Regions from separate parts of the Desulfofalx alkaliphila DSM 12257 genome, predicted to be linked through region 3. Evidence: riboswitches for the same ligand, from Rfam matches in the RefSeq annotation. Region 3 holds a riboswitch; each other region holds the start of a gene.
The links. Region 3 has a riboswitch for S-adenosylmethionine ahead of BR02_RS0110030 (O-acetylhomoserine aminocarboxypropyltransferase/cysteine synthase family protein). Riboswitches for the same ligand answer to the same signal wherever they lie in the genome.
Positions count from the first base shown of each region.

Region 1 (10,815 bases), on a different contig from region 3:
AGATTTAATGTCAAAATTATCGGTTGGCAGCGTCATGAATAAAAATCCCCTTACGGTTACACCATATTGTGCCATTGAAGAAGCTGCCTTGCTGATGAGAGAGAATAAGGAAAATAGCCTATTGGTGATAGACAAGGATGTGTTAGTGGGCATTATTACCGAGTCAGATATTTTTGATGCCATTATAAAAATGTCTGGTGCAAAAAGAGCAGGAACTCGCATTGTGATTGAAACCAAAAATAAAATTGGCTTAATAGCTGAAATCACAGGTATAGTAAGGGATTGCAATATAGATGTGGCCGGCATTGGTGTAATAGAGAGATCCGGGGGTATGGTGCAGATGATGCTGCGACTATGCACAGCCCAGCCCTTTGAGGTGATTAATGCTTTAGAGAAAGCCGGTTATAAAGTTGACCAAGCCGGTAGCTGTGGTTAAATGAACTTTAAAAAACCTTCTGACAATATGTTAGAGGGTTTAAGTTTTTATAAACATAAGTAATGCAGGAAAATGAAGAGTAATGCAAGAATATAATAGTATAATGCTAGGGAATTTAAGGGGTGTAATGGATGGGGATATTGGAGAAAAGACAGCCTTCTTTTATTACTTTTAGGGAGACTTTTTTAAATGCCGTTGAGCAAATAACGGGTAATATGGTTGAGCCATCTGCCTTGTGGAAAGAAATAGGTGATGAAGAAACAAGGGAGCAGGTATTGGAAAAGGTAGTGGATGACTTGGAAAAGGAATATGGCTTTAGAACAGTTATACCGAATAACTTGGTAGATTTTGATGGCGGAGTGGAGGGTGTGGCCAATCAAGTGCACCATAATTTTAATACCATGTATTTGATAGAAAAAATAAATGCCAAAATTATGGCCAGACGACAGTATTAAGGAGCGATTGACGCTCCTTAAATTATTTATCATGGGTTTGTAAATATACGTTTTTCCACTGCCTTGGCGGTTTTGGTGGTGGCTAAGCCGCCCATGGAGGTTTCCTTCAGTGTTTCCGGTAACGAGCGGCCTACCCGGTACATGGCATCAATCACTTCATCACAGGGTATTGCACTTTCTATTCCGGCCAGGGCCAGGTCTGATGCCACTATGGCCAGTGCAGCGCCGGTTGCATTTCGCTTTATACAAGGTACTTCCACCAAACCTGCCACCGGATCACAAACCAGTCCCAGCATGCTCTTTAATGCTATGGCCACTGCGTGGGAACACTGCCGGGCAGTGCCGCCTGACAATTGCACCACTGCGGCTGCAGCCATGCCGGAGGCGGATCCGATTTCTGCCTGACAACCACCGGCGGCCCCGGAGATGCCGGCCTTGTTAGCAATAACCAAACCAACGGCTCCGGCTGTAAACAGCGAATGGATCATTTCATCCCGGGAGGCGTTGAGATATGAGCCCACCGTTAAAATGCATCCCGGTACTATTCCGCAGGAACCTGCCGTTGGAGTAGCCACCACTGCTCCCATACAGGCATTTACCTCTGATGTGGCCAAAGCTGAGGTGAGCACCTCCATCATTAATTTACCGGACAGGGCTGTGGAGTTTTTATTATATGACGCCAATAGTTTTGCATCACCCCCGGCAAGCCCGCTGCGCGATTTTAGGTCTTCATTAATCCCCCTGGCAATGGCTTTTTCCATTATCGCCAGATGATCTGACATATTGCTAAATATTTCTTCCTCTGAAATGCCGGTGGTTTCTGATTCCTGCTTAATCATTACTTCGGATATCCTCATTTTTTCTGACTGGCATATATTAACAAGTTGTTCCATTGTTTTGAAGTACATGATTGTAACCGCCTTCTGCTATTTATTGTGAACCACCACATTTGTTACATGGGGTATTTTTTTTAGCTCTTTTGTAATCCTTTCCGGTATCACTTGATCGGTCTCTATGGTCATCAGGGCTTCAGAACCCCGTGACTTTCTGGCCACCTCCATATATCCAATGTTTATTCCCTCGGAGGCCAGCAATTTGGCAGCTGAAGCTATTACTCCATGGCGGTCAAAATGAAATATTATTAAGAAATTATTATCCGCCGAGATTTTAATATTAAAGTCATTGATTGAGATGATTTCTGCCCTGCCGCCACCGGGGGATATACCGACCACGGTTAGGCGGTGATTTTTATTGGCCATGGTTATCTTTACTGTGTTGGGGTGAGTGACGTCCTCTTCACTGGTTGTTATTGCTATATTTAACCCTAATTTTGCAGCGTGTTCCGCTGCTTGTACCAGGTGTGGGCTGTTTACACCGTAGCCCAGCAATCCGCCGATTAAAGCCAAATCGGTGCCGTGACCTTTATAGGTCTTGGCAAAGGAACGATAAAAAACCACTTCAATGTGCCGGGGCTGCCCATTAAAGATTTTACGGGCCATTAAGCCAATTTTTGCTGCACCTGCAGTGTGAGAACTGGAAGGCCCAATCATAGCCGGCCCTATGATATCAAAGACCGAGGTATATTTCATGTACTCAACCCTTCCACGCATACTATTTTACAGTAAAAATAGGCGGTCGCCGGCGTCGCCGCAACCCGGTATGATGTACCCCACTTCATTTAAACATTTATCAACCGATGCTGTGACAACTTTTATTTGTGGGTACTTTTGGTGCAGTTGTTTGATGCCCTCCGGTGCTGTAAAGGCACAAACTAAAACAATGGAAGCAGGGTCGATTCCCGATGCTGTCAGTATATCCATGGTTTTTACACAGCTGTTGCCGGTGGCCAGCATAGGGTCTAAAACATATACCCTCTGATAGGTGTCAAGCTTGTCTGGCAGAGAACGAAGATATACTTTGGCTTCCAGTGTTTGGTGATCCCGGGCCATGCCGATATGGGCAATTTTGGCCTCGGGTATTATTTCCAAAAAACTATTCACAAATCCAAGTCCTGCCCGCAATACCGGTATTAATAATACTCCCTTCATATCTAATTCTTCCACATCTGCCATTACATTTAAAGGTGTTTCTACCTGTGCCTGCCTGGTGGGCAAATCTGCAGTGGCCTGGTATGCCAGGCAAAGTCCCAGCCGTGACATACAGTCTCTGAAAAGGGCGGTGCCGGTTTTTTTATCCCGTAAAAATTTCAAGCAGTGTTTAGTAACCGGGTGTTCTACCACAACTACATTATCCAAAGGGTTGTCCTCCTTGCCAAATTATGATCTATATTATATATTAGCAACTATTGTTGATGAATAAAAGTAAAAACAGTGTAATTTGTCAAATCGGCCCCTCTTTCGTTATAATATTGCTTAATCCCTGCTAAAATATAAAAAAAACAAGGAGATGAAGTGTTTGATTGATCCCGTAGCCTTTACCATAGGATCTATTTCTGTATACTGGTATGGAGTAATTATCGCCAGTGCCTTTCTGGTGGGCATATTTCTCGCATACCGCCTTGCTCAAAGGACGGGTATAGATCCCGAGCATATTATTAACATGGTTTTACTGGTTATCCCTGCGGCTTTCATTGGGGCAAGGCTGTATTATGTTATATTTGAATGGCATCGTTACGCCGGTAATTTTTTGGAAATATTTGCCGTACGGCACGGCGGTTTAGCTATCCACGGGGGATTAATTGGCGGTGTTCTGGCCGGCTACCTTTACGTTCGCAAACATAGGCTGCCGGTTTATAAAATTGCCGATATTTGTGCCCCCAGCGTTATACTAGGCCAGGCTATCGGCAGGGGGGGGAACTTTTTTAACCAAGAGGCCCATGGTGGCCCTGTCAGTTACGACTTTATCAGCCGATTCCCGGAGTTTATTAAAAATCAAATGTACATTTACGGTCAGTATCATCATCCCACTTTTCTTTATGAGTCCCTGTGGAACTTGTCCGTTTTTGCTTTTTTAATGATATATTGGCATAAAAAACGTTTTGAAGGCGAAATTGCCTTTTTGTATCTTGGATTATATTCACTGGGCCGTTTCTTTATCGAGGGACTGCGCACAGACAGTTTAATGTTAGGGCCAATCATGATGGCCCAGCTGGTCAGTGTAGTGTTAATTGTCATTAGTGTGTTGGCAATAGTGCATTACCGCAAAAAAGAAAAACAGCAACGGCTGTAGGGCCGCTGCCGCTTTATGGCGCTAAGGCCTGCAATTTGTTGTTTTTCTATACACCCGAAATCTTTTTATAAGGTCGCATTTTAAAGTATCTTTTAGGATTCGGTTCATCATTGTGTTATTTTCTAATATCAGCGACAGCTCAGCATGGGGGTAGCCCTTTCTCAATAGCCTGGCCATGGTCTCGTGCATCAACAGGGCCGCCACCCCTCTGCTGCGAAACTTTGGTACCACTCCTAGCACTGCAACCCGGCAGCCGTTAATAAAGCCCTTAGAGTCGATATTGGGCAAGGTGAGGCAAATACCGGCAGGCTCTCTGTTTACCTCGGCAACTAACAAGAGATCGGGTTCAGCAAAGGAACGGTAGCTGTTTAAATAGTTTGCCGCATCCCCCACAGAAAGCTGTTTGCTTCCCCAATTACCCTGCATTGTTTGGTTATGCACGTAGGAAAGTATTTGTGCCTCCCTATGGATGTTATTAAAGTTGATCTTTCTTATTTGCACCCTTTGTTTTTTTCTGACCTTTTCAGCCACCCGGGCCAGTTTGTGGGGGAAGGGGTGCTTGTGGGTCCAAAGGTATGCCAACAGGTCTATGTATTTAGAAAAACCGGCGTACTCCAATAGATGGGAGTAATACCCCAGATTATAGGGCATATTTTGTTGGGGGGCATAGTTAAAGCCTTCTATCAGCAGACCGACGCTGTCGTTTGTATTATAGCTGACCGGGCCGGCCAGATAACCATATCCCCTTGCTTTGGCCCAGCGACAGCCGGCTACAAACAGCTCTTTAACTGCCTCCGGGTTATTGGTGCTTTCAAAGTAGCCAAATAATGCGGTGTTCCTTTCATGGTGTTTGGGGTTGGCCATAATGGCCACCCGGGATGTGACGATGTTATCATCCACTGCCACCAGCAAAGCAACTTCCCTGGTCGGGATCTTAAGCAGAATGTTAGCTGTTTTTTGGACGCTTGCAGGTAGCCAAAAGGGGTCCCGGTAATATATGAACTGGGGCAAGCGGACAAAAATATCAAACTCCCTATTTGTTGAAACCTGATATACATTAATCCCCAAAGCAATCACTCCAAAAAAAATAGGCCGGCCTAAGGCCAACCTGAGAAATTTCCAGCTTATGCGTGGCTGGGCTTTCTTTATTGTATGGAGTTTGGGTAAATGTGTGATTGCAAATGCAATGTTTTTATTAACGCATTACTTTTGGCCACAGATTGCGTGCGTCAAAGTTTTTTAGGGCTTTAACAAAGTCATCCCTCATTCGCGGGTAGCGCTTGGATAATTCTGTCACTAACTCTTTAGCTTCCTCCCGCTTAGTTTTACGGTTTGCCGGGCATGGATTATGAATGATAGGAACTTGGGCCTTATTGGCCAATCTAATTACGTCTTTTTCCGGCAAATAAACCATTGGCCTGATGATGGTTAAGTCCGTCCTGTCAAGATAGGTGCGCGGTGAAAAGGTGCGAAATTGTGCGTTGTAGAAGAAACTCATAAAAAAGGTTTCAATTGCATCGTCCAGGTGATGGGCCAAAGCCACCTTATTGCAGCCAAACTCTTTGGCTGCACTGTTCAAAGCACCCCGGCGCAGGTTGGCACATAAGGCACAGGGGTTTTTTTCCTGTCTGGCATCAAAGACTATTTTACCGATCTCTGCCGGTTCCACATGGAGGGTTAAATCCAGCGAACGGCAAAACTCTTGAAGCGGAGTGATGTCCATATCCCATCCCATGCCAACATGAATCGGTTGTATTTTGAAGTTGTATGGATAATATTTTTGATAATAAGCCATCACATACAGCAAGGTACTGCTGTCTTTACCGCCCGATACCCCAATGGCTATCTTATCTCCGTCTTCAATCATTTTGTAATCGGCAATGGCCTTTACTGATTCGCTTAATACCCATCTTAAAATATTGCTTTTGTTTTTACCCATGATGTCTCCTTATTTAAAGAATTATTTTTCGGTAAACTGCCCTTTACAAAGGGGGCAGGTGTGGTCCTTACTGCCCTTTTTCACCATTACCGTTTTCTGGCAGTGGGGGCAAATTGCGTTTTTGTATCTTAACAATTTGTAAGGAATCATTAATATCATAAAGACAAAAATAAAAAGCCATAAATAAACTAAAAACTTCATAAACTCCACCCCTTTTAACAACCAATATTTTATCATAAAATAATTGAAAATGTGTGTTATTATTAAAGGAGCTTTTTGCATATCAATAAATTCCCATTGACAAGGGATAACAAACTTGGTAAACTATCACCATTCAATTAAATAATCAGTGTGCTCTTATCCGGAGTGGTGGAGGGATCAGGCCCTATGAAACCCGGCAACCGCGTTGGCAGTGGTTAACAGGCTACAGTTAACTGTTTTTAAACTGCTGACGAACTGGTGCTAAATCCTGCAAGGGAGTTTTCCCTTGACAGATAAGAGGTAGCAATTTTTGTTTGCAAACCTCTTCTGTGTGTGAAGAGGTTTTTTACTTCATGCACCGAGAAAGGGCACCAAAAAGACAGGAGGTAATTTAAAAATGGCTGTTGAAAAAACCTATGCTGAGATTAATGCTAAAATCAAAAGCGGCCAGGCAGTGGTGTTGACTGCCGAGGAAGTTGTTTCGCTGGTAGCTGAGAAGGGAGTTACCCAAGCGGCAAAAGAAGTGGATGTTGTTACCACCGGAACCTTTGGGCCCATGTGTTCCTCCGGTGCATTTCTAAACTTTGGGCATCCTAAGCCGAGAATGAGAATGAGCAAGGTGCTGCTCAACAATGTGCCTGCTTATGCAGGGATTGCTGCTGTGGACGCCTATATCGGTGCCACTGAACCAACCCTGGATGACCCCTTGAACAAAAAATTCCCCGGCGAGTTTCGCTATGGGGGCGGTCATGTTATAGAGGACTTGGTGGCCGGTAAACCCGTTAAATTAAAGGCACAGTCCTATGGCACAGACTGCTACCCCCTCAAGGAGCTAGAAACAGAAATTACATTACAAGATATAAACGAGGCATTTTTATTTAATCCTCGCAATGCATATCAAAACTACAATTGTGCAGTAAACTTAAGTGACCGGACAAAGTACACCTACATGGGAATGCTAAAACCGAAACTTGCCAATGCCCATTACAGCACCTCAGGGCAGTTAAGCCCGCTGCTAAAGGACCCACACTTTTTGACCATTGGCATTGGCACCCGCATCTTCCTCGGGGGCGGTGAAGGTTATGTTGCCTGGTATGGAACACAGCACTTCCCATCGATGCTCAATGCCTCGGGTGTGGAGCTACACCCAAGCGGCGGAACCCTATCGGTGATCGGTGATTTAAAACAAATGAACCAAAGATATATTAGGGGATGCAGTTTCATAGGTTATGGATGCTCCCTTGCGGTGGGCATCGGTATACCTATCCCCGTTTTAAATGAAGAAGTTATGTATTGGGTTTCCCGTTCAGATAAAGAGCTTTATGCTCCTATTGTAGACTACAGTGATCATTATCCCAACCGCACCGGCGAAAACCTGGGGTTTGTAAGTTATGCTGACCTAAAGAGCGGTGAAATCACCGTTAACGGTAAAAAAGTAAAAACTGCACCACTATCCAGCTATCCCATGGCGGTGGAAATTGCCACAGAGCTAAAGGAAAGAATTAAAGCCGGAAAGTTTGAACTAACCCAACCGGTGCAGCAGTTACCGTCAGCCAAGGATAACATTGTACCCAAGTCCTTAAACGTCAAAGAATAGGACGAAAAACAGTATAAAGGAGTTGTAAAAATGTCACCTAAAAAAATAATCCTAAGGTTTTCTGCGGAAACTTCTGAAAAACCGATTATTTACCACTTGGTTAAAGACTATAACCTTATGGTTAATATTATTAAAGCCCGTATTAATCCGGCCCGGGAGGGTACAATGGTGTTGGAGTTAACGGGAGACAGGTATGAAAGCGGTATTAAGTATTTAGAAGAGCAGAACATAAAGGTGCAAAAGTTGGCTGAACATGTGAACCACAACCGGCAGAATTGCACAAGCTGCGGAGTTTGTACCGATGCATGTCCAACCGGCGCCTTATTTTTAGAGCGTCCGGCCATGGAGGTACAATTTAACAGCGACAAATGTATAGTTTGTCAGATTTGTGTAAAAGTTTGCCCCGTAAAGGCCATGGAGGTTTGTTTTTAATTTGGAATACATGGAAAGAACATACCGCAAGCTACACCGCCAACAGGATTTAGTTCATTTTCAAGCGGTGGTTAAAGAAACCGATTTGGATGTTGCGGTGCTGCGAACACGGTTTAATGACCATTTGGTTAAATGGGTAGAAAATTTGGTCATGGAATACCGCTGCCCACTGGAGCAGTATATACAGCGCCACCCGGAATTTGCAAAAACGTTAAAGCCATTATCGCCCTTAGACGGAGCTCCTGCCATGGCTGTGGAAATGGCTGAAGCCGCTAAGCTTGCCGGCACCGGACCCATGGCGGCAGTGGCCGGTGCCTTTGCCCAGTATGTGGGGAAAAGGCTGCTTGGCCGTTCAAGGGAGGTAATAATAGAAAACGGCGGCGACATTTATATGCGCTGTACAAAAAAACGCAAAATAGGCATTTTTGCCGGGCAATCACCCTTTAGTAATAAAATTGCCCTGGAAATCCCGCCGGAGCAATCACCGTTGGGAATATGCACCTCTTCGGGCACGGTGGGTCACGCACTTAGCTTTGGCACTGCAGATGCGGTGGTTGTTCTTTCCCCTTCAGCCATATTGGCAGACGCGGTGGCAACGGCCAGTGCAAATATGGTGAAAGACGTGGAAGATTTACAAAAAGCAGTGGATTTTGCCACCTCGATAAAAGGAATAACCGGAGCGCTGGCCATAAAAGATGATAAGATGGCGGTAAAGGGTCAGGTAAGAATAGCACCCTTGTAAAGTGCTCACAATAAACCGGTAAAAGACAGAGCCGATCTTCTAAAAAAGGTCGGCTTTTGCTATAATGTAGTTAATACTACATTATTTGCTAAAAAGGAGCAAGATACAAATGGGAAATGATTTTGTACTAAATGAAAAGGGTAAATTAGTTTTTCCCGACGGCTGGGAGCGATCAGTGTATCTTGTTCCCCATTCTGATATTACAATTAGTATTAACGGCCAAGCGGTAATGGAAACAACAGAGGCAAATGCTGGGGATGAAATATTATTTTCTTCCAATGCTGAGCTAGTAGAAGGTAAGGTGAAGGTAAAGATCAGCGATGATCGTTTAAAGGCCTTTGTTCAATTGGAACCGGCCATCAGAGTTCTGCCTGCCCTTGATGTTGAAGTAACAAGTACCGGTGTTTTTGTTAAAGCCGTGCCCTTGGAGAAAGAGGAATTTACATTTGAAAAGGAACAGGTCACCCAGGAACTGCAAAGGGCCGGCGTGGTCTACGGGATAGATAACCAAGCCATCGCAGATCTTGTGAAAACTCCGTCAATCGGTAAAGTGCTGGTGGCCAGTGGGAAAGAGCCGGTGCCCGGTATAGATGAATCTGTAAATGTGCTTTTTGACAGAGAATCCACTAAGCGCCCCCAAGTAATGGCTGACGGTAGGGTTGATTTTAAACAAAAACGCCTTGCTTCAGTTGAATTGGGCCAGGTACTGGCAGTAAAAACTGCCGGCAAAGAGGGTGAACCCGGTTGTGGAGTTGACGGTCAGCCCTTACCGGCGCCTGAGCATAAAAAAATATCAATGGTGGCCGGTTCCGGGGTGGTGCTCCAACAGGACGGTTTAACTGCAATAGCCTCACAAAAGGGATTGCCCAGTCTGAAAGTTGCCGGAAACACCTGGACCTTTCAAGTAAAGCCTGTATTTCAAGTCAATGAAGTAAACTTGAGTACCGGCAACCTTGAGTTCAATGGCGACATTCGCATTAACGGTGATGTGGCCGAAGGAATGTCTGTTTTTGCTGCCGGCAATATAGATGTTGGGGGGGCCGTTTACGGAGCCAAACTAACAGCCCTGGGTAATGTTTCGGTGGGTAAGAACCTTATTGGTTCCACCATTAATGCCGGTGGTTCTTCCCAATATCTACAAGACTTTAAATCTAAATTTAAAACTTTAGAGGAAAGCTTAAAAGAAATAATTACTTGGCTTAATGCTCTCAAAGACAAATGTGCTGAGTTAAATAAACCCTTTAGTGCCGGCCAGATGATTGTGGCCCTCATAAACAAGAAATACCAAGATACCCCTAAATTAGTGGATGAACTGAACAGTCTTTTGAAAAAGAATCAAACGGTTGTAACGGCAGAGCTGGAGAATTTAATTAGGGAACTGGTAATAAAGTATAGACGCTTAGGCTGGTTGAAAATCCAAGATATTGAAGAAGTGGATGCCCTGCGGCAGAGGATGTTAACTGTGATGACCTCTATTGATTCAACTGACGAAAAACAAGGGGATGTTTTGATATCCTACGCAGTTAACTCAACCATCGATGCGGCCGGCAACGTTCATGTATGCGGCAGGGGCTGTATTAATACAGTAATCAACGCCTCAGGTAACGTTGTTATTGACTCAATATTTAGGGGTGGGAACATAAACTGTAAAGGTGTCATTAAGATCAATGAGGTTGGCTCTGAGATGGGTGTTAAAACCACCTTAAAAACAACCGGCGATGCGATTAAGATCGAAAAGGCCCATCAAAACGTGATACTTACAGCGGGAGCCCGCATTTACACTGTTAATAGTACCGAGTATAAGGTGTTTTTTAAGGAAGATGA
Region 1 is NZ_JONT01000008.1:5,249-16,063, forward strand. It holds gene BR02_RS0105440 (CBS and ACT domain-containing protein) at 1-436, shown strand, start outside; gene BR02_RS0105445 (hypothetical protein) at 568-891, shown strand; gene sdaAA (L-serine ammonia-lyase, iron-sulfur-dependent, subunit alpha) at 921-1,799, opposite strand; gene sdaAB (L-serine ammonia-lyase, iron-sulfur-dependent subunit beta) at 1,818-2,501, opposite strand; gene upp (uracil phosphoribosyltransferase) at 2,508-3,146, opposite strand; gene lgt (prolipoprotein diacylglyceryl transferase) at 3,298-4,080, shown strand; gene BR02_RS0105470 (GNAT family N-acetyltransferase) at 4,102-5,148, opposite strand; gene BR02_RS0105475 (tRNA 2-thiocytidine biosynthesis TtcA family protein) at 5,276-6,019, opposite strand; gene BR02_RS0105480 (hypothetical protein) at 6,041-6,220, opposite strand; SAM riboswitch class I at 6,374-6,520, shown strand; gene BR02_RS0105485 (homocysteine biosynthesis protein) at 6,618-7,817, shown strand; gene BR02_RS0105490 (NIL domain-containing protein) at 7,848-8,249, shown strand; gene BR02_RS0105495 (UPF0280 family protein) at 8,251-8,991, shown strand; gene BR02_RS0105500 (DUF342 domain-containing protein) at 9,101-10,815, shown strand, end outside.
Region 1: linked by a shared signal. The riboswitch ahead of BR02_RS0105485 (homocysteine biosynthesis protein) and the one ahead of BR02_RS0110030 (O-acetylhomoserine aminocarboxypropyltransferase/cysteine synthase family protein) in region 3 are both predicted to bind S-adenosylmethionine.

Region 2 (10,815 bases), on a different contig from region 3:
TCAGGGCGCCCAAGGGCAGGGCCAAGCGCCGGCGGCCCCCGTATTTAAACCGGTGCACCCCTTCCCTAAGGGGGCCGCTGTAGGGCCCCACCGACCGGGCCAGCTCAAAGGGCCAGTCCCGCTCCATACAGTCGCCGCAGAGGGCCTCCCCGGCCACCGGCCGCCCACAGCGGCAGCAGTATTTCCCCTTTTGCTGCAGGGCAAGCCAGGCCTCACAGGCAGGGCAAACTTTTTCCCCCGGAGAAAAACCGCCGCACAGGGGGCACTCCTGGGGCGGCGGGAAGATTAAGTTGAGAAAGGCTTCCAGGTACTGCTTCACGGCAAAAACCCCTTTGGGGAATTTTAGAAGGCTGCCCACTTCTATTTATTGGGCCCAAAAAACAACTTTAACCTGTTTGACAAGATGGCGTTGGTTACCGCCACGGCGGCTTGTCCGGCCATGATGGTCAAGGTATGCAAATGGTGGCGGTCAAAGCTTTTGGGCCGCCTGCTGCCCAAGACAATTACCCCCACCACCCCGCTGGACGAAACCAGCGGCACCGCCAGCAGCGAGCGCATTACCCGGGTTAAACCCGGCTCCTGGCGCAGGTGCGGCTGCTGCCGGGTATCCTCCACCAGCACCGGCCGGGCATTTTCAATCACCCTGCCCACAAAGCCTTCACCGGGATATACCGGCATCTGGCCTATCTCATTGGCATAGGGGCTTTTTATCACCACCGGCTGATAATAACCCCTGTTTTGACGCAATAGATAAAAGACCCCGGTATGATAATCCACTATGCGCCGGGATTCCCTTAAAATAATATCCATCAGCTCATCGGGATCAGAGCCGGCAAGCCGGCTGGACACATGTTGCAGCACCTTCAATTCCCTGGTGGCAAATTCCAAATCAATATAAAGCCTTAGTATAAATTGACCGGCAATTACCGGTATAAACAAGAGCACCGAACCGATAAAGCCCGTTTCAGCATATAAAAGCACCATTAAGAGCCCCACCGGAATGGTAAAAAAATAAGTGTAGGCATCCCAGCGCAGGGCATCAACCCAGCTAATCAGCGGGTAAGAACTGCGCTTGGGCAAGTGATATAAGTAAACCAGCAAATGATTAATAACATAGTAAGCAAGAATAAAAACAGCCAGCGGTATAATGTTGCCTGCATCCAAGCGGTCGGCTGCCGCCCCGCCCACAAGCTTATATAAATATAAGGCGCCGAAAACGGCCAAGACATATTGGGCAGCGTTAAAAAGCGTGGTGCGAATGGGGTTGCCCCGGTTGGCAATGCCGCCCCCTATTAATGCCGACAGCCCCACCACATAGGCCGCCGCCGAACCGCCATAGATGATAAAAACAGCCAGCACCACGGCAAATCCGCCGGAAACAAAGCCGTGGGCAAAGGAGACCGCCAGCCATTCGGCCACCATGACCAGGGCCACCATGACCAGCAATTCGAGGCCCAGGTCAACATTTAATTGGGGGAACAGATGCACCAGCACAAATATTCCCCCAAATATAACCAGCCAAGTATATAAAATGTATAATAAGCTACGCCAGCGCAACAGCCTTTCGCCCCTTTTGCATTTGGTATACTTTATTCATGATTATTCTTCGACATGGCCCAGGGTTTTTCCTTTATCTGGTTGTTGAAATCTGACTAAATAAGGGTGCTTTTATTAACTTACTGCCGGTCAGTCCCCGGGCGTCGAAAATAACCCCTTGGTAGGAAGGCTCATTCTTAACTTGAAAACCACAGCGGTAAGCCAGTCTGGCCAGCACCTGGGCAGTTTCATCCCTGCTGCCGGTATCCACCAGCACCAGCTCCACACCGGGATTAGCGGCGGCCGCTGTGCGCACAAAACCCTCCACCCAGTCGGCCTGATCCTGCACCAGCACCTCAACCGGCCCGGCTGTCCTAACAAAATAAAAGTGCACCGCCACCACCCATAACAACCAGCACAAAAAGGCACCGCCAATAACATAAGCCCACATAGTCAGTCACCCCCGTAATGCAGAATATGTTCAAGGGCAACCATATGTGAGCATTTTGGCAACATGGGCAACATTTGAGGGCGGGATGAATTTACCCTCGATCAACTGCGGCCTCTGGATAATTTTTGTAGGGGTTCCATTTATCGAACCCATGCAATAAAAATGCGGCAATGGGGGCTTGTCCCCTTGCCGCATCAATAATTCTTTTCTACAGCACCTCAGCCCGCAGGGCCTTTGCCTTATCGGTGCGCTCCCAGGGCAGATTTAAGTCATCCCTGCCAAAATGGCCGTAGGCCGCCACCTGACGGTAAATTGGCCGGCGCAGATCCAAGTCCCTGATGATGGCCGCCGGGCGCAAATCAAAGTGCTTTTGCACCAGTTCCACCAGCCGCTGTTCACTTACCTTGCCGGTGCCAAAGGTATCCACCATAATAGATACCGGCTTTGCCACGCCGATGGCATAGGCCAGCTGAATTTCACATTTATCTGCCAGGCCGGCAGCCACAATGTTTTTCGCCACATAGCGGGCAGCATAGGTTGCCGAGCGGTCTACCTTGGTGGGGTCTTTGCCGGAGAAAGCACCACCGCCGTGGCGGGCGTAACCGCCGTATGTATCCACAATAATTTTCCGGCCTGTCAGTCCGGCATCCCCATGGGGGCCACCCACCACAAACTTGCCGGTGGGGTTGATTAAATAGCGCACCTTGTCGTCCACCAGTTCCTTTGGCAGCACCGGCAGAATCACCTTATTGATTAGGTCTTCCCTGATGGTTTGTTGGTCAACATCGGGATGGTGCTGGCTGGAAACCACCACAGTGTTTACCCTTACCGGTTTGCCGTCATCATACTCCACAGTAACCTGGGTTTTTCCGTCGGGCCGCAGGTAATCCACTTCCCCGCTTTTACGCACCTCGGCCAGGCGGCGGGACATCTTGTGGGCCAGCGAAATGGCCATGGGCATCATTTCCGGGGTTTCGTTGGTGGCAAAACCAAACATCATCCCCTGGTCGCCGGCACCGATTCTGTTTAACTCCTCCTCGGCGGCTTCATCCCGCACCTCCAAGGCACGGTTTACACCCAGGGCAATATCCGGAGACTGCTCATCAATGGCAGTGAGCACCGCACAGGTGTCACCGTCAAAACCAAACTTGGCCCGGGTATAACCAATCTCCAGCAGTGTGTTTCTTACCACCTTGGGGATGTCCACATAGCAGTCGGTAGTAATCTCCCCACCCACCACCACCAGGCCGGTGGTGACAAAGGTTTCACAGGCAACCCTGGCCTGGGGGTCTTTGGCTAAAATATTATCCAGGATGGCATCTGATATCTGGTCGGCCACCTTATCGGGGTGGCCCTCGGTAACTGATTCAGATGTAAACAGTGTCTTTGCCAATTTTGCGCCCTCCTTATACTCTGGTTAAAATCACTTGTCTATGTAATAATTAAAGCCTCTCCAATGAGAGGCTTTATATTACACCGCTTCTCATCTTTCGCAGGTCTCTGTGCTGCGCTGGAATTGGCACCTTTGAAATTCAGGTTGCCGGGTTTCATTGGGCCAGTCCCTCCACCTCTCTTGATGAGATATTATGTTTTATATTCGTTAAATATATTAGCAGAAGACACCAACAATGTCAAAAACATTTTTTATTGGGTACCTATGGCGCAAATTCTGCTCTTAATTTTTTGCCCATCCTTTGATACAAAACACCCGTCAAGGCCAGCAAGACCCCTGATACCAGCAAAATATAGCTGATAGGTACCATATCCGCCAGGGGACCGAAGAATAAAATGGCTACCGGCATGGCGGAGCCGGTAACAATGTGAACGAGAGAGAAGACCCGCCCCATCATGGCCGCCTCTACCCTTTCCTGAATCATCACCGTCAGTACGGTGGCCACCGTGGGCATGAAAAAACCCGCTGTTCCCATCACCATTAAATAAAAAGCAAAGTTGCCGGCCAGTCCTAACAGGGCAAATAAAATACCAAAGGCCATTAGACCAAGGGCTAGGGTTCGGATTTTATCCTTAAATTCCCCTTTGACGGAGACAAAAACCCCTCCAATTAAAGTACCCAAAGTCCAGGCTATTTCATTGGCTGTCAGCCGCCACACATCGCTGCCAAAGGTCCGTTCCACAAATAAAGGTGTTAAGACTGCCGCCGGAGTGATCAGGAAGAAAGAAACCCCAAAACAAATTAATATGGATTTCAAAAGCCTGTCGCTAAAAGTATAGGCAATACCCTGCTTCAGCTCCGTAAAGACAGAAGCGGTTTCCCCTTCCGTCCCTACCTTTTCTACCCGGATAAAACTTAACACCGAGATGGCCAAGGAAGCGGTAACCACATCCACCATAAAGGCCCAAACAATACCCAGGGAACCCAGCACCACTCCTCCCACCGCCGGGGACAGCAGCAGCAATACCGAATTCAAGGTTTGATTAACACCTTGTACCTTGGTCAGCTTGTCCACCGGCACAAGCTGAGGAAACAAGGCACTGACGGCAGGAGCCTGAACCCCCGCCGCAATTGAGCGAACAAAAGAAACAGCCAAAAGCATTTCCAGCCTTTGATAGCCCGCCCAAAATGCAATGGCTAAGCCCAAGGTAGCTAAGGCGATAAAACCGTCAGACAGCATGATCAGGTATTTTCGATTGTGCCGATCCGCCCAGACTCCTCCCCATAGGGATACCAGCACCTGAGGCAGCAAGGCACTGATGGTGAAAAGCATGACCCAGGTGCCTGAGGAGGTCTCTAAGGTAATGTGCCAAATGATGGCAAAACTCACCACAGAAGAGCCAAAAAGGGATATATTCTGGCTTGCGAGAAATAAGATAATCTGTCTCAACCAATTTTTATTACTGCCGCTGAATGAATTTGCTTCCATTAATTGCTACCCTCTGCTAAGCCCGATTTTTATAGTAGGGGCCTGATTTATCACGCCCACTCTTTTTTTATCTGCCCAAGGAATCAATTTCCACCAACACGGTATCCAGGCCAAATTTCACAATCCGTTCCCAGGGAATTACCAGCTCACGGCCAGAGCGAAAAAGACCTATCTTGCGGGAAGGTTCCACCACAATGGCCGTTATCCTGCCGGTTTTATTATCAAAGTGCATGTCAATTACAGCACCCATTTTGGCCCCGTCAGTAATATTTATTATATCCTGTTTTGCCAGTTGAGTAGCCTTGTGCAACATTTTGCTGTCACCCCCCTTAACCCAGAATATGTCGGCAAGGGGTAAAGGGTTACAACAAATTAAGCATCCTCTGCAGCACCGCCGCCGCCTCCGCCCTGGTGGTGGTACCCTGGGGTGCAAAGCGGTGTTCCGAGCGGCCCTTAATGACGTCGTACCTAACCATCAGGGATACCGAGGTTTTGGCCCAGGGGCTGATGTCTGCCCGGTCATAGTAAATATCAAGGGTTGTATCTTCCGATGAATAGGGAATATAACCGGCACCGATGGCCCGGGTAAGCATCACCGCCATTTGCTCCCTGGTGATGGGGTCGCCGGGGCCAAAAAGGTGTTCAGAATAACCTGCCACCAGCCCGGCATTAACCGCCGCTCCCACGGCGCCCCGGTACCAGGCATGCTGCGGAACATCGTAATATTTGGCATCATCCGGTGATTCAACTAAGTTAAGGGCCCGCACCAACATGGAGGCAAACTGGGCCCTGGTGACATCTTGATCGGGCTGAAAGCTTCCGTCGGGAAAACCCCCCACTAAATTGCGCCGGGACATATCTGCTATTACCTTTTCCGCCCAATGGTTTAAGGTGTCATTATATGCCGCCGGTTCCGCCGTGGCTAACCGATTAATTAATGCGGCATAACCTAAATCATAAACGGCATCCAGCCTGGGCTCCGCCCTGCCCTGGCCCTGGGGTAAGTAATAAACTTTGGTTCCGGCGGCTAAGCCCACCGCCCGGGTGTTTGGCACATCACTGTTATTTATCAGCCTTAGGCTGCCGGCCGCCACCGAGTCAATTTTCAAACTGCCCCCGTCGGCCCTTTCAATGCGCTGGCTTCCTTGATCATACCTCACAGTGCCCCTTAAGGGCACTTCCCCATAGATGATGGCAAAGGGCTGCTCTTCACTTTCTACCCTGCTGCCATTTACCTCAATGGCATAGACACCCTCTTGGGGATTGTTTATTGTAACAACCTCCACATTGTTTTTTCTGTCCCCGCCCAGGGCTTGGTTGCCCCAAAAGACTCTGCCGTCCGGAGCGGTCACCTTTAGGTCCAGGTCATTGACCAAGGGGCTGTCTGTACCGGCCTGGCCGGGGGCATCGGTCCATACCAGGCTTATGCGCACCGGCGCCTTGCCGGTGGCAGCAAAACTATAATTATAGATTTCATTGTCTCTCATATTAACCCTGTCCCGGTATGAGGTCAGTTCATCCTCCAATGCCATCAGCGTAGCCTGCAGGTCAATCATACCAAAGCCCTGGGCTTCCCGGGGTTCACCGGGCAGCTGCTGGGCACCGTGAATAAGGGCCGCCTTTATTAATGCCGCTGTGGGTTGTATTCCTTTAATATCGGTAAAATATTGGCGGGTTAAGGCCGCCCCGCCCGAGGCCAATGCGTTGGCCATGCTTGTACCCGATAAATAGGCGTATGAAGCCACTTCCTCTCCACTGCTGTTCAGTTCCCGCACCCCTGAAAGTATCCAGGTGCCAGGCGCCACCAAATCCGGTTTTATTCTGGCGTCACGGGTACCCCTGCTGCTAAAGGCAGCCACCTGGTAGGGGTTGTCTGAGTGGCCGTCAATACCCCTGGGGCTCTCGGTGGCCCCAACGGTAATAAGGTTTTTGGCTGAACCCGGTGAGGTAACATGCCTTGCCTGGCCTTCCCCTTGGTTGCCGGCAGACTTCAGCACCACCATATCCGGGTGTTCCCAAACAAACTTGTCCAGCGACACGGCATTATGATCATAGCTGCCGCCGTTTTCCCTAATACCCCAACTGTTTGAGTGAATGCGCACCCCGGCCTTGTAGGCATCCGCCAGCAGCTCGTAAATGGGGGGCAGTTTTAAACTGTTGCTGGCCTGGTCATAGGTGGCCTGAAAATACAGCTTGGCATCATAGGCAATACCCTTTAACCGGCCACCGGATTTTTCACCGCTGCCCACTATGGAGGTTGCTATATGGGTGCCGTGGCCAAAGGGGTCTTCCCAGCCCTCACCGCTGTAATCCCTTACCCCTATCACCCGGTCATTGAGGTCAAGGTGCAGGCTTTCAATGTCACCGGTGTCTAAGCCGGTATCCGCCACCCCAATAATTTGCCCCTGGCCTGTCAAGCCCAGGCCGTTGGGGGCAAATTCCGGATTGTACCATATTAAAGGCACCCCCATGGTAACGGCGGAAACATCATTTTCAATATCAGCATCGGCAATATGTATATCACCGGCCCAGGAGGCATTAAATGTCACAGCAGTTAGCACAGCAGCTAAAAAAATCATCCACAGACTTTTTTTATAAGATAAATTCATTATCAGGTAAGCTCCTAAACTTATAATATAGAATATTGCACAGATAATAACTGGTTTCTACACAGTAAAAACTATTCCTTTAGTTATTTAACTAAATTCAATTGGCAATTGTAGCATCTTCTATTAAATTTATGTATTAAAGGGGGAATTTGTCTCAGGGGCGGCTGCCAAGGCACAGTATGTCATATATAAGACGGGCCAACACACCCTTTCGTTTCACCTTTTTTGTATTTTAATTAAAAGACCGAGGGGTGGGCCAACATTGCCCACCCCTTACATATTACAAACCCAAGGTTTCCTTTAATTCCTGTTGAATTTCTTCCACCCGCTCTATGCTTTGGGCTTCGGCGTAAATTCTAAATAGGGGCTCGGTGCCTGAGGGGCGGATCAATACCCAGCTGCCGTCAGCCAACAATAATTTGGTGCCGTCAATGGTTATCCGGCCTACTACCTGCTGCCCGGCCACCCTTTCGGGCTCAAGGGTCTTTAATTGCTGCAGCACCCGGATTTTATCCTCCGGGGTGGTGTGAATATCCAAGCGCCTGCTGTACAGTTGGCCAAATTTATCGGCCACCTCCTGCATCAGCCGGGTTAAACTCTTTTTATGGTAGGCCATCATTTCCGCCGCCAAGAGGCCGGCCAATATACCGTCTTTCTCCGGGATATGACCTATTATTGATAGGCCGCCGCTTTCTTCCCCGCCCATGATGGCACCCTTTTCATGTAAGCACTGCCCAATATACTTAAAGCCCACCGGGGTTTCTTCCACCTGCTGGCCGTAGTGGCCGGCAATTCTGTCAAGCAGGTGGGTGGTGGCCACCGTCCGGGCAGCCTTGCCCCTTATGCCCTTAACTTCCATCATGTGATAATAAAGCATGGGCAAAAACTGATTGGGGGTGATGTATTGGCCGTTGCTGTCAATAATGCCAAAGCGGTCGGCGTCTCCGTCCAAAGCCAGCCCCAGGTGGGCCCCGGTATCCTTTAGCAATTGCTGCAGTTTTCCCAGCGAATGGCCGGTGGGCTCAGGCATGCCGCCGCCAAAGAGGGGATCCCGGTGGTTGTTAATGGTCTCTACCTGGGCCCCGGCCCTTTGCAGTATCGTATCCAGGTAGCCTATGCCGGCACCGTACATTGGATCCACCACTATTTTCATCCCCGATTTACCAATGACCTCTAAGTCGATTATTTCTGCCAGGTGCTCCATGTACTGCCCCACGGGGTCTATTTCATAGCATTGGACACAGAAGTCCGGCTGGTGTTCCTTTTCTATCAGGTGGCCGTAACGGCCCTCTGCTTCCTCTGTAATCCCCAAGTTGTAAACGCCCTGGTGTCTTTTTATGTTTTCTTCTATTTGCTTTGTAACATGGGGCAGGGCCGGCCCGGCATGCTCGGGAATGAACTTGTATCCGTTGTACTCCGGCGGGTTATGGCTGGCGGTAAGCATCACCGCCCCGGCAGCATTTTGCATTTTAATGGCAAAGGCAGTGACGGGGGTAGGGGCCGGTTTTTTAATTATAAACACCCGTATGCCTTTTTTCAGCATTTCTTCGGCCACCTCTTCGGCGAACCGGTCAGATAAAAAGCGGTTGTCGTAGCCAATTACCACTCCCCGCTCTTTTAAGCCCTTATCTATAATGTAGTCGGCCACAGCTCGGGTAACCAATCTGACGTTTTCAAATATAAAGTCGTCAGCTATGATTCCCCGCCAACCGTCAGTGCCAAAGGCAATTTTTATAGACAAATTCAATGCCTCCATTCTGTTATTTTTCCTTATCGGTAATATCCTGCACATGTCCCAATTCTCTTTTCAACTGATCCCGGTATTTATCCACATACAGGTTGCCCGATGTATCTAGGCCCGCAAAGGCCACCTCCTTGGGGCTGTCTATACCCTTTTTCTTTAACTCCGAGAGCAGCCAATCAAGGGATAAGTTGTTTTGCTCCAGATTCTGATAAATTACTTGCCCGTCCATAATCATCTCGGTAAGCAGCCCTTGGTATTGGGTTGAAAGGTTTATATCCCTTGGGGTCAAGGGCTGTTTGTCGCTTTTTAACAGTACGCTCAGTTCCCCATTGGGCTCGGCAATTGCAAATTCAACGTCTGAAATGTTAAATACATTTTTTTCCCGCAGCTGCATTAGCAAATTGTCAATGCTGTAGCGTTCTGTCTTTATGTTTTTTTCCATTATTTTACCGTTATGTATAACCACCACCGGTTCGCCCTCAATTATTTTACGCGCTGCCCTGGATTTTAATGCCGTGTAATTGGTCACCATGGTTAGACCGGCAATAATAACGATACCAATTATGTAGTAAATAACGTTTTCCTTATGATCGGTGGCCATGTTGGCACCTATGGAGCCAATAACTATGGCGTTTACAAAATCACTGACCGTCAGCTGGCCCACCTGCTGTTTGCCCACTAATCTGGTAAGAATCAATATGGCAGTAAAGGCTAAAAGGGAGCGCAGTGCTATGTCAATATGGGGGTTCAAGGTTTTTCCTCCTGCATATATTAGATACAAAGCATATTTTTCCTGCAACTCAGGTAAATTATGCATTCCCTGCCAAAGAAGTTTATCTATGTAACTAATTGGCAACAATATGGGTAAAGTAAAATTTTGGGAGGATAAAATGGCTAAGATAAAAGTGGTAAAAGTTGACCAGAACAAAAAGCTGTTTACAAACTACTTAAAATGGCTGCAGGCTAAAAAGAAAAAAATGACCGCCAAAGCGGCCGGTCATAAACAATAGTTTTTTAAACCCTGCTCTATACTCCACACCGGTTCCCATCCCAAAGCCACCTGGGTTTCCCAACTGCTTAAATAACTGTGCCTTATGTCCCCCTTGCGGGGCGGGGCATATTGGGGCCGGCCCCGGTAGCCGGTAATTTTTTTTAACAGTGCAAAAAGTTGATTTATCGAAGTGGCTTTTCCGGTGCCCACATTTAATATTTGCCTGTTGCCCCGGGTTAATGCCGCCACATTGGCCGCTGCCACATCCCTTACATGTATAAAATCCCTGGTCTGCAGGCCGTCGCCAAAAATAAGGGGGGTAAGCCCCCGGCGCATTTGATTTAAAAAAAGGGCCACCACCCCGCCCTCTCCCGTTACAGGCTGACGGGGGCCGTAAACGTTGGCATAGCGCAGCACGGTGTACTGCAAGCCGCACAGCATGCAGTAGGCCTCCAGGTATAATTCGCCGCATCGTTTTGATACACCATAGCCGCACATGGGCTTTAAGGGATGCCTTACATCCACAGGCAGGTATTGCGGTTCCCCATACACCGCGGCAGAGGATGCGTGCACCACCTTGCGCACCCCTGCCAGGCGACAGG
Region 2 is NZ_JONT01000003.1:22,745-33,559, forward strand. It holds gene BR02_RS0102995 (ComF family protein) at 1-319, opposite strand, end outside; gene BR02_RS0103000 (GAF domain-containing protein) at 361-1,494, opposite strand; gene BR02_RS0103005 (hypothetical protein) at 1,631-1,987, opposite strand; gene metK (methionine adenosyltransferase) at 2,196-3,380, opposite strand; SAM riboswitch class I at 3,468-3,570, opposite strand; gene BR02_RS0103020 (MFS transporter) at 3,643-4,869, opposite strand; gene BR02_RS0103025 (YlmC/YmxH family sporulation protein) at 4,937-5,182, opposite strand; gene BR02_RS14690 (S8 family serine peptidase) at 5,232-7,478, opposite strand; gene BR02_RS0103035 (phosphoglucomutase/phosphomannomutase family protein) at 7,759-9,219, opposite strand; gene BR02_RS0103040 (YetF domain-containing protein) at 9,239-9,973, opposite strand; gene BR02_RS0103050 (NAD-dependent epimerase/dehydratase family protein) at 10,220-10,815, opposite strand, start outside.
Region 2: linked by a shared signal. The riboswitch ahead of metK (methionine adenosyltransferase) and the one ahead of BR02_RS0110030 (O-acetylhomoserine aminocarboxypropyltransferase/cysteine synthase family protein) in region 3 are both predicted to bind S-adenosylmethionine.

Region 3 (10,815 bases):
TTCATATCCTCCATCCTATCCTGCAGTAGATAAAGATTGTCCTGATCGATCAGCCGGGGCGGTACCACCTTGGCAGGTACAGTGTAATTACCGTTATTTATCCTGGTGTCGTACTGAAAACTTTTACCCTGGGCCAGGTTAACTGCCGCCTCATAGGCCAATTGGGCCAACATATCCGGACGGTTGTCCACCTCCGCATCGTGCTCGCCGGCCATTAATGCCTTAATGGCCCGGGGATCTGCCCCCACCCCCACCGTAATCACCCGGCCCTCCATGTTAAACTGCTTTAATACCTCCGCCGCAGCCATGGCCAGCTGGCTGTCGTTGGCCAGCACCGCATCTATTTTGGTACCCACCTCTAACAATTGCTGCATGGTTGCCTTTGCTAAGTCGGCCTCCCATTTATCATGGACCTGAGACAGCACCACTTCCACATTTTCCAAACCCTGCAGCCCGCTGTGCACCGCCCCGGTGATGGCCCGGGCCATCTGGTCATCGCCGTCCCCCTGCAGCACCACCACCCTAAAGGGGCCCCCGTCCTGCAGGCCCACCGCCGCCTGCTGCTCAGGCGGAATTACCATTTGCTGCTGCTCACCTTCCCCCTGCTGCCCCTCCTGGGGCGGCTGCGGATTTAACAGCACCTCACCCTCCTGCACCTGCTGCCGGCCTTCCTTAATGATGTTTTCAATATACTGCACCTGCAGACTGCCTGCCCTGCTGTGGTCAGAGGTGATATAGCCATCCACCGGCGTGTTGACGGGCAGGGTTTCCAGGGCTATAACCTTGATGTTATTTTGTGTCAACTGCCGCACCAAGTCCGGCCCAATTTCCGGGTCGGTCATCTGCAGCACAACCACCGCAACTTTTTCTTCAATCAAAGTTTGAATATCCTTTTGCTGCTGGGTGGAATCGCCCCCGGCATCCAACCAGGTAAGCTGGGCCCGATCTTGTTTTTTGCTTTCGTTAAAAACCTTATGGATGGTGCGGTTGCCGTCCCGCTCCATATCAGCAACACTGACACCTATCTTGGGGCCCTGCTGGGGCGCCGGTTTTTTCTCCCCGCCGCCACCCCCGGGGCAGCCGACACTAACTGCCATCACCAATAAGAGCAATATGGTTAATAACCAATAACACTTGTTACGGCTAAACATCAGCTCACCTCACCAACAGTTGTTACTGGTTATTATGCTGTTTTTTCGGTTTTCTAGTAAATTTTCTTCATAAAACTTGTCCTCTAACATATGCATTAAGTGAAAGGGGATGTAGCCAATGATTGGTAGTTTGTTGCGGCAGCTAAGGGAAGTAATGGAATTCCTAAACCGCCTGATGGGCAGGCAGGAGGAGGGGCCTGAACTCTTTGCCATGATAGAACAGGCCCACCTTGACTGGCAGCATGCGATGCAGCAGTTAGACCTCTGCGACAAGGACATGTTAGATTACGTGATACACCAACTGCAAGCCAGGGAGAGAAGGTACATAGCTTTAATGATGCAGGCCAGGCAGGAGGGATTGGTGGCCTGGACACCGGATGAAAATTAACTTTCATTCATAAGCTTCTTATACTCATCCCTTACCTGCTGAAAATCTTCCCATACCGGCTTTTTTCTCCGGGGATCCCTCAGTAGGGCCGCCGGGTGATAGGTAGGCATTATTTTAATGCCGCTTTTGCTCTCCAGCCATTGACCCCGCATTTGGGTAATTTTTGCATCGGGTTTTATTAGATTTTGCAGTGCAGTGCTGCCCAGCAGCACCACTATTTGGGGCCTGATTGTTTCCAACTGCTGCCACAACCAGGGCAGGCATGCTTTAGCTTCCTTCCGACTGGGCACCCGGTTATTGGGCGGGCGGCACTTAACAATATTTGCTATATAAACATCCTGCCGCTTAATTTCTGCCGCCTCTAAAATTTTATCCAGCAATTGACCCGCAGCACCCACAAAGGGTATGCCCTGCAAATCCTCATCCTTGCCCGGCCCTTCACCAATGAGCATCAGTTTAGCCTTGGGGTTGCCCACCCCAAAAACAATATTTGTTCTGCCCGCGGCCAGACCACAATTAGTGCAGCCCTGTATCTCTTTTTCAATCAGCTCTAAACTCAAATATTTCCACCTCTGTCTCTTACATTGGTATATTTATCATTATTTTATAACAAACTACTGATAAAATCATCTATGCAATACAGGAGGGATAACGTGGCAGACATAAAAGAAAGGAATTCGCCGGATCTGGGCACCTGGGCCACCTTTCAACCGGGGTGGTGGGTATTGCACCTAATCAGCATCATTGTTGTCGGTTATTTAGGCTACTATATCCTAGCGGGTATCATGTAAAGGAGGGCACTGCCAATGGTATTTGATTTTGACCTAAAGCAAATTAACACCAACTGGGATAATTGGAAGCGCTACCTGGGACAAGCAGTTGAGTTTGCAGAAGAACTGGGCATGTCTAGAGAGCGCATCAACAATCTGGCTGCACAGGCTGGGTCTGTACTTGCAGAAAACGTTCCCCCTGCCAACCCAGAGCAAAAAACCCTAAAGGAACTGTGGGAAGTGGCAGATAAGGATGAGCAGCAGGTAATTGCCCGTCTAATGACAAAACTGGCCAGCAAAAGTATTAGCTAGCCCACACTAGAAACCCCGGTGTAGTATACAGCACCGGGATTTTTAGTGCGGAGCGCCAAAACGCTTCTTCCACTTTTCAAACCATTTAGACAGCAAACCCGAGTTTTTAATTTCCCCATGCACCCCTTCACCGCCCTCGGGCACCGGCAGCAGCCCAAAGGGCTGTGCAGGGGGAACCTTCACCAATTCCCGGCGATAGGCCTGCTGTTCACTGCTTATATAAGAAAACTCCAATAGCCCCTCGTTGTGGTGCAGCATATACTGCAGTGTGCTCTTGCTGTATAGAGGAATATCGTTCACCGCTAAAATAACATCCCCCGACCTCAGGCCGGCATTCCAGGCAGGGGTTTTGGGCAAAACATCCAATACCATTACCCCCTGGCCCGGCGGCACATAAATGGGCTGTTGGGTCATCTCCACTTTCTTGCCGATGTAAATTACTGCCTCATGGCCCAGGAAGGAAAACAAGGCCGCCATTAAACCCATCAGCAGGTACTGGTCAGAAAGCACCGCCAGCACCAGCAGTATCAGGCTGTAAATTGCTAAATATTTGGCAGAAAGCCGTGCCTTTTCTTGCGGCTTGCGGGCAGTGGCCATATCCCCATAACCCAGCCCGGCCACCACAGGTATCAAGCCGTATAAGAGCATCTCCGGGTCACCCTCTACCCGGGGCTTAATTAAGGGCCACCATTCCGGCATGGGCACACCTTCGGGGGGCAGCTCCGCCACCCCAATAACAAGCAGGGCCACCACCGGAATAGGCCAAAAACGCTGCAGTACAAAACCGCCAACCACCCGATTCCCCGCCATTTTAAAGTAGCTGGGCACCGCACCCAAATGGCCGCTGAAATAAATCAGTATACTTTCCACCATGTGCAGTATGGCCACCAGGGCCAAAACTTGCGGCACACTTATTTCCGGCCAGCCAAAAAGCAGGTGTGCCAGCGACAAAATGCCCCCGGCATAGGCAAAACACAAAAAACGCAAATTAATCATCATTAACAAGAGGGCCACCGCCCAGAGATAAATAAGCCCTGATCCGGTGAGGGTCAGGCCCACAAAGAGCATTAAAATGCTGCCAATAAGCCCACCCAGCACACCGTAGCCGGCGGCCTGCAAGGTGTCGGGCCACCAGCGACCATGCTTAAACCCAAACAGACGGTGTTTTTCCCGCAGTGTCCGGCGATATTGAAAGGCCACCAAAATAATAACCAGCCAGAAAATGGGATGTAAAATCGCTTCAATTAATTGGGTAATCAGCAGAGGTATAACTTCTAAAAAGGGGAACACCGCCTCACCTCATTATTCAAAAGGACCACGGCAATTCCGTGGCCCTTGTTCTCATACAACCATAACGGCCCTTTGCCATGGCCTAAGCCAAGGCAATACCGTCTACAGGTTTTGCATAATCTCTATCGCCTTCTGCAGTTGCATATCTTCCCTGGCGTTGGTAGGCTGTTCCAACACCACATCGGGCTCAATGCCCTCCATGTTAATATCCACTTTGTTGGGCGTCAAATAGCGGGCGGTGGTCAGCTTTAGACCTGCCCCGTCTCCCAAGGGGTACACCGTCTGCACCACACCCTTGCCAAAGCTGGTGGTACCCACAATGGTGCCCAGTTGGTGATCTTTAATTGCACCGGCCAAAATTTCCGCCGCACTGGCGCTGTGTTGGTTTTGCAGCACCACCAGCGGTAAATCCAAAGCATCCTCTGAAGCCTCAAAGGTGTGATCCTTGCCGTTCCTGTAGTCTATATGCACAATGGGCCCGCCGGGTATAAACCGGTCGGCCACCTTTGTGGCTGCCCGCAGTTCACCTCCGGGATTATTTCTTAAGTCCAGAATCAAACCCTTAATTTGTTGTCTTAGTAATTCACTTAATTTGTCAGACACCTCATCGGGGGTGTTTTCAGTAAACTGCGATATGGCCAAATAGCCAATTTCAGTATCAGGCAGCACATGTCCCTCCACAGTGGGCACCATAATTTCTTCCCTGACAATACTAAACTCCAAGGGTTCTGCAACCCCTTCCCTGGCTATGGTAAGATCCACCTTGGTACCCACCGGGCCGCGCATCATGCTGACAGCCACATCAAGGCTAATACCCCGCACATCTTCATTATTAATTTCAGTGATCTTATCCCCTGCCATCACCCCGGCCCGGGCAGCAGGGGTGCCCTCGTAGGGCCGCACCACCGTTAAGTAATCGCCTTCAATACCCACCAATATGCCTAAACCGCCAAAAGAACCGTGAATTTGTTCGTTGAGCTGTCTAAATGTTTCGGGATCCAGGTAGACCGAATAGGGGTCACCCAAGGAATCCACCACGCCGTGAATGGCACCTTCCACCAATTGTCCCGTGGGCACAGGCTCCAAGTACTGGGAGCGAATAAGCGAAACCACCTTCACCAGGTTACCTAAATTGTTATGATTGGTAAAAAGGGTATAACCGGTCACTGCCACAAATAAAAAGACCACCAGTCCGATTATAACCAGTACCTTAGAACCACGCCTGGGCCCCAATGCGTCTCTCACTAAAGAAGTCACCTACCTGCACCTAATTTACCTTTATTATACTACACCACATTGGCAAAAATTACAACAAGACTGCCTTACCCTGCTTCGATTAAATTTAGCGCTTAAACAAACCCCTCTTAATCCAAAAGGGCGCCACCAAGCGCCCTTAATATTATCTCAAATAATTTAGAGGATTAACCACACTGCCGTTTTCCCTCACCTCAAAGTGCAGGTGCGGGCCGGTAGACATACCGGTGGAACCAACCTTGGCAATTACCTGCCCCTTGTCCACCCACTGACCATAGCTAACTAACTGCTTGGAAAGGTGGGCATATAAGGTGTGCACACCGCCGCCGTGGTCCAGCATCACCACTAAACCGTAGCCGCTCATGTTATCCACCGACACAACGGTACCCGACTGGGCCGCCACCACATTGGCACTCATAGGGGCACCAATGTCAATGCCGCTGTGCATGCGCTGGGTACCCAATATGGGGTGCTTGCGCATACCAAAGGGTGAAGTGATTGTAGTATAACCGGGAGTGGGCCAAGCAAAGTTACCGCCCACAAAGGCACTGCCACCGCTTTGCTGGGCAATGCGGCGCAGTATTTCATTCTCCCTCTGTTCCAGTTCATTTAGCTGCTGCTCATACCTGCGCAAGTCCTGTTGGGCTGCCTTTAACAATTCGGCCCTTTCCCCTTGTCTTGAGGCCAGTTCAGCCCGGGCCCGCTCCTGTTGCTGGCGCACGGCTGCCAGCTCCTTTAATTTTACTTCCAAATCACTTTTTCTTACCTCAATGCGGTTTTTCTCCACCACCAGGGCGTCCATGATTTCCCTGTCTTGTTCCACTACCTTTTTAACTAACTCCAGGCGGTTAATAAAGTCAGAGAAACTGCCCGATTCTAACAGTACCTCTAAATAGCTGATTTCCCCGGCCTGGTAAAGACCCTTCAGCCGTTTCATCAGCAGCTCGGTTTTTTCTTCTAGATCCTCTTCAGCTTGCTTTAGTTCGGCTTCCACCCGATCCAGTTCTTTGTTAATGCCGTTGATGCGATTATTAAGGTCGTTAATCTCATTTTCCTTCTGGGCAATAGAAGCATTAAGGGCAGCCACCTGACGGGTGATATCCTGCACCTCACCCCTCTGGCTGCTCACCTGCTGTTTAGCCTGCTGCTGCCTTTGTTGGATTTCCCTTAACTGACTTTCCAGGTTTGACCCCGAAGCAGCTGCCGCCAAAGCCACCAGCAGCACCAAAGACATCCCCAGTACCATTATCCTTTTCCATGTCCTAGAACCCAAAGGTCCTCACCCTTTCATCACATCATATTTTGCACTACTTTTTTTCCGCCAAAAACTTGCGGATAGAAATTACACTGCCAAGGGCACCTATCAAAACCCCCGAGCCTATAAAGAGGCCAAATATAGTATTTAAAACGTCGCCCCCGGTTACCAGGCTAACAAAGGGTATCGAATCGGTGAGACGATTAACCAAAAACGAGTAAGCCGAGTATACCGCTGCCACTGCCACCAAGGCCCCTATAAGACCAATGAACATTCCCTCAATCATAAAAGGAGCACGGATATACCAGTTGGTGGCACCAAGCAGTTTCATGATGCCAATTTCTCTTCTGCGGGCAAACAAGGACATCCGAATGGTGGTGGCGATAAGGAATATGGCCGCTATGCCCAACATTCCCATCAGGCCCAGGGTAATCACCCGCACCCAGTGGGTTACCGCCAACAACCTTTCCACCAGCCCTTGTCCATAACGTACCAGCTCAACACCCGGCAGTTTTTCAAAGTGCCCGGCCAGTACCGGCACCTGATTTGCATCATTAACCCTGATGCGGTAGGCATCGGGTAAAGGGTTTTTTTCTAAATTCTCCAATAACTCCGAGTGATTACCAAAACTCTCCTTCATTTCTTCTAAAGCTTGTTCTTTAGATACAAACACCACTTCAGCTACACCGGCAGTATTTTTAATTTGCCTGCCCACCTCACCCGCTTCGGTGGTATCTAAATCTTCCTGCAGAAACACACTGATTTCTAACTCAGATTCCAACCGTTGGGTTAGATGATCAGCGTTAATTACCAAGAGCACCGAGCTGCCCAAAATTATCAACGAAACAGCCACAATAGCCATTGACGCCAGGGTCATCCAACTGTTACGCACCATAGACACCAATGCTTCACGGAAGATATAAAACAGGGTGTTAGTTCGCAAAGGTGTACACCCCGCCCTCTTCGTCTCGCACAATTCGACCATTGGAAAGACCGATCACCCTGCGCCTCATGTTATCAACAATATCCCAGGCATGGGTGGCCATCACTATGGTGGTACCAATGCGGTTAATGGCTTCAAACAGTTCCATAATTTCCTTGGACGTGGCCGGATCAAGGTTTCCCGTGGGCTCGTCGGCTAAAATTAAAACCGGGTTGTTTACCAAGGCCCGGGCTATAGCCACCCGCTGCTGTTCCCCACCGGAGAGATGGGCCGGATACTGCTTGGCCTTTTCCAGCATGCCAACCTTATTAAGGGCAGCGGGTACAATTCTTTTAATATCCTTTCTGGAAGCCCCGGTAACCTCCAAGGCAAAGCTTACATTTTCTTCCACCGTTTTTTGGGGCAGCAGTCTAAAGTCTTGAAACACCATGCCAATTTTTCTCCGCAAATGGGGCACATCTCTTTTTCTCATGCGCTGTACATTTTTGCCATTGAACATCACCTGGCCCCTGGTGGGCACCTCTTCCCGATAAATCATTTTCATCAAAGAGGACTTGCCGGCCCCGCTGGGCCCCACCAAAAAAACAAATTCGCCCTTTCGTATGCGCAGCGTTACATCCGATAGCGCCTTAACTCCGTTGTCATATACCTTCGAAACATTGTAAAAAACAATCACATGCCGCACCACCTTGTCTGTACCTATTAAACATTCGACAAGGTAAGATAAATTCCTTTAGGTAAAGGGAAATTCTGCAAGTAATTTGCTGGAATTTCGGCATTTAACCCGTGGCGGCAGAGCACGGGTCAGTAATTTTCGAAGCTGTTGACTTTAGGTAATAATTTGTATATCATTGTTAACATAGTTTTATATGGGTACTATTCTTATCAAGAGCGGTGGAGGGAAAGGCCCAATGAAGCCCGGCAACCAGTCCAGTTAATAAAACTGGGCATGGTGCTAATTCCTTCAGGCCCTATGCCTGGCAGATGAGAGGTTATAGTATAAAGGTTGTTTGCCCCTTCATCTGTGAAGGGGTTTTTTATTTAGATATAACAAGGAGGCCGTAACTATGAAAGATCAGAAATGGGGCTTTGACACCCTGGCATTACATGCCGGCCATCAACCGGACAGTGAAACTCTTTCCCGGGCGGTGCCAATCTATCAAACAACTTCCCACGTATTTAAAGACTCCCAGCATGCAGCAAAACTGTTCAACCTTGAGGAGCCCGGGCACATATATGCCCGCATCGGTAACCCCACTGTGGAAATTTTAGAAAACCGTCTGGCGGCACTGGAAGGTGGTGTAGGCGCCTTGGCTTTCGCCACCGGACATGCGGCCATCGCCGCAGCAATACTAAACATTGCTTCCAGCGGAGATGAAATTGTATCTTCCTGCAACCTCTACGGCGGTACAGTAAACTTATTTACCCACACCCTGGCCCGCCTGGGAATAAAAGTTCATTTGGTAGAGCCCGGCAACCCTGAAAACTTTAAAAGGGCCATTAATGATCGAACCAAGGCCATTTTTGCAGAAATAATCGGCAACCCCAGGTGCGACGTGCTGGATATTGAAAAGGTAAGTGCCATTGCCCACCAGGCAGGCATACCGCTTATTGTGGATAATACCTTTGCCACCCCATACCTATGCCGCCCCTTCGATTTTGGTGCAGATATAGTTGTACACTCTGCAACCAAATTCATCGGTGGCCATGGCACCAGTATGGGCGGTGTAATTATTGACAGCGGAAAATTTAATTGGGAACAAAACGATAAATTCCCCGGCCTGACAACACCGGATCCCAGTTATCACGGCATAATCTACAGTAAGGATGTGGGGGCGGCGGCATATGTGGTTAAAGCAAAAACCCAATTGTTAAGGGATTTAGGCGCCAGTTTAAGCCCCTTTAATGCCTTTTTGCTGCTTCAAGGTATAGAAACCCTTTCTTTAAGAATGGACCGCCATGTAAGCAACGCCCAAAAGGTTGCCGAATACCTGCAAAATCACCCCCAGGTGAACTGGGTATGGTACCCGGGCCTCAGCAGTCACCCCTCCCATGGGCTGGGCAAAAAGTATCTTAAAGGTGCCGGGGCAATTATGGCCTTTGGCATTAAGGGTGGCCTGGAAGCCGGCAGGCGTTTTATAGACAAGCTCCAGTTATTCTCCCATTTGGCCAACGTGGGCGACGCCAAATCTTTGGTAATACACCCCGCCTCTACCACACACAGTCAATTGTCTGAAGAAGCACAAGAAAGGGCCGGTGTAAAACCAGACCTAATTCGCCTGTCCGTCGGATTAGAAAATATTGAAGATTTGCTCCAAGACCTGGATCAAGCACTGAAAGCATAATAAACGAACCATACAGAAGACGAAAAATGCGGCAGGGGAAGTCTCACCCTGCCGCATTGAAAATTTCTATTTTGCTGTTATTTACCCTTCTGCATCCCCTGTCTTGGCCACCTTAAATTGGGCCACTTGTAACTGCATTTGGTTGGCAATTTCGGCCGGTTCCTGGGTTGCTGCAGATATCTGTTGGGTGGTAGAAGTGATCTGCTCATTGCTGGCAGCCAGCTGCTCCATTTCCTCGCTTGACTGTCTGGAGCCTTTTTGTATTCCTTCAACCATACCAATGGCTACATTAACGGAAGCAATGATGTCGGCCATGGCTTTACCGGACTCTGCTGCCAGCCGTACACCGTCCTCTACCTCCTTGGCACCCAGCTGCATGTTGTTGCTGGCCAATTCCACTCCCATTTGTACTTGTTTAATTAGCTCATTAATTTCTTTAGTGGCATTGGCCGGTTGTTCTGCCAGCGTTCTCACCTCTTCGGCCACCACCGCAAACCCTTTGCCATGTTCACCGGCCCGGGCTGCCTCAATGGCCGCATTTAAGGCCAGCAGATTAGTTTGTTCGGCAATGCCGGTAATGACATTGGTGATTGTACCAATCTGGTTTGATAGTTCATTTAAGTCCTGAATAGACTTAGCCACCTCGTTGGTGGTACTGGCAATGGCATTTATTTTTAACACCGTTTGTTCAATGGTTTCATTACCCATTTGGGCAACTTGGCCGGCCTTTTGAGATTCCTTTACCACCTCTTGGGCAGCCTCGGAACCGGTAGCGGCAGCAGCGGCCACTTCATTGGTTGCGCCGGCTATTTCCTCCACCGTGGCATTAACTTCTTCACTGGAGGCAGCCAATTCTTCACTGTGGGCCGCCAGCGATTGGGCCTTGTTGGCCATATCGCCAATTAACCTGCTTAACTTTGCGGCCATATTGTTAAAGGAGCGGGCTAAATCTCCAATTTCGTCACTGCTATCAATTTGCAGTTGATTGCTGAAGTCCCCTTCTGCATATCTATTGGCACCGTCAATTAACTGCATAATGGGCTTTTTAATAGCATTGGTCAGCACATAACTTAAAAGGACAGCTACAACAACTGCCAGACTAGATAT
Region 3 is NZ_JONT01000017.1:33,063-43,877, forward strand. It holds gene BR02_RS0109980 (sugar ABC transporter substrate-binding protein) at 1-1,151, opposite strand, end outside; gene BR02_RS0109985 (DUF2508 family protein) at 1,270-1,539, shown strand; gene BR02_RS0109990 (uracil-DNA glycosylase) at 1,536-2,099, opposite strand; gene BR02_RS15655 (hypothetical protein) at 2,193-2,330, shown strand; gene BR02_RS0110000 (DUF3243 domain-containing protein) at 2,346-2,621, shown strand; gene BR02_RS0110005 (PDZ domain-containing protein) at 2,664-3,911, opposite strand; gene BR02_RS0110010 (S41 family peptidase) at 4,014-5,168, opposite strand; gene BR02_RS0110015 (murein hydrolase activator EnvC family protein) at 5,311-6,438, opposite strand; gene ftsX (permease-like cell division protein FtsX) at 6,473-7,363, opposite strand; gene ftsE (cell division ATP-binding protein FtsE) at 7,353-8,039, opposite strand; SAM riboswitch class I at 8,243-8,354, shown strand; gene BR02_RS0110030 (O-acetylhomoserine aminocarboxypropyltransferase/cysteine synthase family protein) at 8,431-9,708, shown strand; gene BR02_RS0110035 (methyl-accepting chemotaxis protein) at 9,790-10,815, opposite strand, start outside.